Regions from separate parts of the Dysosmobacter acutus genome, predicted to be linked through region 2. Evidence: riboswitches for the same ligand, from Rfam matches in the RefSeq annotation. Region 2 holds a riboswitch; the other holds the start of a gene.
The links. A riboswitch is a leader RNA that binds a small molecule or an ion and turns the genes downstream of it on or off. The one in region 2 is predicted to bind lysine.
Positions count from the first base shown of each region.

Region 1: it holds a riboswitch for lysine, as region 2 does, so the genes downstream of both, KQI82_RS06610 (Na+/H+ antiporter NhaC family protein) here and dapA (4-hydroxy-tetrahydrodipicolinate synthase) in region 2, are expected to answer to the same signal.

Region 1 covers NZ_JAHLQN010000001.1:1,353,935-1,356,394, forward strand. The annotation lists gene KQI82_RS06610 (Na+/H+ antiporter NhaC family protein) at 1-1,554, opposite strand, end outside; lysine riboswitch at 1,642-1,823, opposite strand; gene KQI82_RS06615 (uracil-xanthine permease family protein) at 1,957-2,460, opposite strand, start outside.
Region 2 covers NZ_JAHLQN010000001.1:382,057-384,516, reverse strand. The annotation lists gene KQI82_RS01765 (pyridoxal phosphate-dependent aminotransferase) at 1-912, shown strand, start outside; lysine riboswitch at 1,031-1,206, shown strand; gene dapA (4-hydroxy-tetrahydrodipicolinate synthase) at 1,327-2,214, shown strand; gene dapB (4-hydroxy-tetrahydrodipicolinate reductase) at 2,211-2,460, shown strand, end outside.

The DNA.
Region 1 (2,460 bases), 970 kb from region 2:
GGCGGAGGCCATGATGGTGGTGTCGGAGATGGGGGAGCAGTGGTCGCCGCAGACGGCGCCGGCCATGCAGGCGGATACGCACACAATGGACAGGGGATTGCCGCCGTCCAAGGGGAACACGAAGAGCACGATGGGGATCAGGATGCCGAAGGTACCCCAGGAGGTGCCGGTGGCAAAGGCCAGCAGGCAGCCGATGACGAACACGATGGCGGGCAGGAACATCATGAAGTTCTCCGCAGAGGCCTTGACCACAGCGGCCACGAATTCACGGGCGCCCAAGGAATCGGTCATGGCCTTCAGGCTCCAGGCGAAGGTCAGGATCATGATGGCGGGCACCATGGCCTTGAATCCCTCGGGAATGCTTGCCATGATTTCCTTGAAGCTCATGGAGCGGCGGATCAGGTAGAACACCATGGTGAAGACCAGACCAAAGAAGGAGCCAAGCATGAGGCCCACCGACGCATCGGAGCCGGAGAAGGCGTCCACAAAGCTTGCGCCGGAGAAAAAGCCGCCGGAGTAGATCATGCCCACGATGCAGCAGACCACCAGCACCAGAATGGGCAGCACCAGGTCGATGACCCGGCCCTTGCTTGCAGGCGCATCGTCGTCCATGCCGGCATAGGGGTTGGCGCCGGAGAAGAGGTCGCCCTCCAGCGCGTTGGACTCATTGGCGGCCATGGGGCCGTAATCCATCTTGAAGCCCACCAGGCAGACCATGGTCACGATGGTCAAAATGGCATAGAAGTTAAAGGGAATGGCCCGGATAAAGAGGGCTAGGCCGGAGCCGTCGTCCACAAAGCCGGAAACGGCGGCGGCCCAGGAGGAAATGGGCGCGATGATGCAGATGGGCGCGGCAGTGGAGTCGATGAGATAGGCCAGCTTTGCCCGGGAGACGTTGTGCTTGTCGGTGACCGGGCGCATCACGGAGCCCACGGTCAGACAGTTAAAATAGTCATCGATGAAAATGAGGCAGCCCAGAACGACGGTGGCCAGCTGGGCGCCCACGCGGCTTTTGATGTTCTTGGCCGCCCAGCGCCCGAAGGCGGCGCTGCCTCCGGCCTTGTTCATCAGGCAGACCATGGCGCCCAGAACCACAAGGAAGATCAGGATGCCCACGTTGTAGCCGTCGGAGAGCACGGAGACGATGCCGTCCTCAAACACATGAAGCACGGTGCCCTCAAAGTTGAAGTTGGAGTAGAGCATGCCGCCCACAAGGATGCCGATGAACAATGAGGAGTAGACCTCCTTGGTGATCAGCGCCAGTCCGATTGCGATGACCGGGGGAACCAGGGCCCAGGCGGACTCATAGTAGCGGCTGGACGCGGCCACCTCGCCCGCGCCGCCGCAGGTGGCGCAGACGTTGGCCCCGCCGCAGCTTTCGCAGGCGGAATCGGTGCCGTAACAGCTCATGCAGATGCCGTAGCCCTGGCAGTCGGGGCAGTCCACCATCTTTTGAGAGGCGTCCGCCGCCATGGCGGAGACAGTGACCAGCAGCACCAGGGCTGCGGCCAGAATGATGCGGGATACGATTCTTCTTCGGTTTGTGCTGTGCATGAAAAAACCCTCCTGTAAAAAATTTGAAGCCATGATTTCTATCATGACTTCATACAGGTGGGCGCAATGGTGCCTATAGTCGTATGTGATCATGATAGCACTCCACCGCCCGTTGCCGGTACGATGACAGTCCGCAGAATATTCTCCCACGGCCCGGAATCCCCCCGCCAGGCAGCTTTGGGGGAAACCTCGGCGGCAGCCCCTTTCCGTTCCCGATGCCTGTCGTTTGCATGGAACGTACTCATGGATGCCGCGCCTCTATCAAAGGTCTTCAATTGTGTCTTATTATACGGGAAGAAAAGGGCTTGTCAACCGCCTTGCAGGGGGAAATGCGGTTTTTCTTGCACAGGCGACAAAGGAGCGCCAAATTTTGGCGCTCCTTTGTGTGATATTCACAAGGAATCAATACCTGCCCAGGTCAGCGGAGGCGTCGGAGTTGGCGGTTTTACCGAACTGATAGTCGTTGCCGGGCAGCGCCGCGTTGAGCACAATCCCCACCAGGGCGGCGGTGGCGATGCCAGAGAGCTTGATGGTGACGGAGCCCAGGGCGAATACGATGGCCTCGTCGCCGCCGGTGCCGTATTTGATGCCCACGGCCAGCACCAGGATCAAAGCGGCGATAATGACGTTGCGGCTCTTGGTGAAGTCCACCTGGTTTTCCACCACGTTCCGCACGCCCACGGCGGAGATCATACCGTAGAGGATCAGGGATACGCCGCCTAAGGTGGCCTGAGGCATCACCTCGATGACGGCGGCGAACTTGGGACTGAAGGAGAGGATGATGGCAAACACGGCGGCCAGGCGGATGACACGGGGATCGTAGACCCGGGTCAGATTCAAAACGCCGGTGTTCTCCCCGTAGGTGGTGTTGGCCGGGGCACCGAACAGCGACGCGGCGATGGTGGC
Region 2 (2,460 bases):
GCGGAGTTTGAACAAGCCCACAGCGGCCTCGTCTACAGCCCGGAGGAAGTGATCCTCACCATCGGCGCCACGGAGGCCATCTACACGGCCATGACCGGTGTGCTCAATCCCGGGGACGAGGTGGTCATCCCCACCCCCGCCTTTTCCCTCTATGAATCCATCGCGGCGCTGGCCGGCGCCAGGCCGGTGCTGCTGGACACCAGTGCAGACCGGTTTCAGATCACGGAGGAGAAGCTCCGCTCCGTACTGACGGAGCGGACGAAGCTGCTGGTGCTCAACTCCCCCAACAACCCCACCGGCTCCGTCTACAGCGCGGAGACGCTTGGGGTGATCCGGCGGGCCGCCATGGAGGGGAACTTCTTTGTGCTCTCGGACGACGTGTATACCGGGCTTTCCTATGGGCCCTGCCCCCGCCTTGCCGCCTGTAGGGAGCTGAAGGACCGGCTGCTGGTGGTGCAGAGCTTTTCCAAGCCCTATTCCATGACCGGCTGGCGGGTGGGCTATCTGATGGGCGACGCTCCGGTGATGGAGAAGCTGAAGCTGCTCCATGCCGCCGACGTGGTCAGCGTCACGGCCTTCATCCAGGACGGCTGCGCCGCCGCGCTGCGCTGCGACGTGTCGGACATGGTGGAGACCTACCGGGCCCGCCGGGACTATATGTACGACCGCCTGCGGGGCATGGGATTGGACGTGGTGGAGCCCATGGGCGCGTTTTACATGTTCCCCAGCGTGAAAAAGTTTGGACTTGACACCGAGGAGTTCTGCCAGCGGATGGTCCGGGAGGGGAAGGTGGCCGGCGTGCCGGGCACCTGCTTCGGCGCGGAGGGGTTTGTCCGGTTCTCCTTCTGCTATTCCACGGAGGAGATCGCCCTCGGAATGGACCGGCTGGAGGCTTTTTTGGGAACACTTTGAGGAAAACTATGATAAGTTGACAGGAACATAGTGGAATTTGCCGAAAAATACGTGAATTGTGCACATTCACCCGCTCTTGCATTTTCACGGCGGATACGGTATTATGTCACTCATAATATAGAAAGATAGAGGCGCGTTGCGCGATGAGTAACCCGGCTGCCAAGGCAGTGCAGGCCGTTGGCCGGGGGAAAGGCGCGGGATGCCGAAGGCAGTACCCGGGTGCAGCGGGGCTGTACTGGCCCGGTAAACGAACAGCAGCCGGGCTGTCGCGTGATGCGGAGAGCTATCTTTACAAGTGGTTGTATTGGCCTGCGGCGCTTGTCGCGGCGGCAAGCCATACGAGTTCATGTAAAGAACAACCTTTTCGCAAAGGTTGTTCTTTTTTTGAGAAATAAAAAACGGGAGGGCATTGACATGTCAAAGGAAATTTTCAGAGGGATCGCAACCGCGCTCATCACCCCGTTTAACGACAAAGGTGTGGATTATGAGAGCTATGGCCGGCTCATTGACTGGCAGATTGAAAGCGGCATCGACGCGCTGGTCTCCTGCGGCACCACCGGCGAGAGCCCCACGCTGTCGGTGGAGGAGCACAAGGAGGTCATCCGCTTTGCGGTGGAGCGCGTGGCGGGCCGGGTGCCCCTTGTGGCGGGAACGGGCAGCAACTGCACGGAGAGCGCCATTGAGCTGACGGAGTTCGCCTCCGAGGTGGGCGCCGACGGCGCCCTTGTGGTGACGCCCTACTACAATAAGGCCACACAGAACGGCCTGGTGGCCCACTTCACCGCCATTGCCGACAAGAGCAAAATCCCCCTGATCCTCTACAATGTACCCTCCCGTACCGGATGCGGCATTCTGCCTCAGACCTATCTGAAGCTGGCCCGGCACGAACGCATCCAGGCCATCAAGGAGGCCAATGGTGACATCTCCAGGATTGTGGAGACCGCCGCCCTGATTCAGGGCAAGTTAGACCTGTATTCCGGAAACGACGACCAGATCGTGCCCATACTGTCCGTGGGCGGCATCGGCTGCATCAGCGTGCTGTCCAATGTGCTGCCCCGGGAGACCACGGAGATCTGCAGGCGCTATTTCGCCGGGGATGCGGCCGGAGCCGCCGCGCTGCAGTTTCAGTATCTGGAACTGATCCACGCGCTGTTCTGCGAGGTGAACCCCATCCCCGTCAAGACCGCCCTGGCCGCGATGGGCATGTGCGGCGGGGAGCTCCGCCTGCCCATGACGCCCATGGAGGAGCCAAACCGCCAGCGCCTGCTGAAGGCTATGAGAGAGCAGGGGCTGCGGGTATGAGGATCATTGCAAACGGTGCCTGCGGGCACATGGGCCGGGAGATCGTCCGGCTGGCAGAGGAGGGTTACCGGGGAGGTGAACTTGCCGCCGCGGTGGATGCCTATGGAAAAGGGGAGGGCGTGCTCGCCGACCTGCACGACGCGCCTGAGGCGGATGTGATCATCGACTTTTCCCACCATACCGCTGTGGGCCCGCTGTTGGCCTATGCCTGCGGCAGGGGCCTTCCGGTGGTCATCGCCACCACCG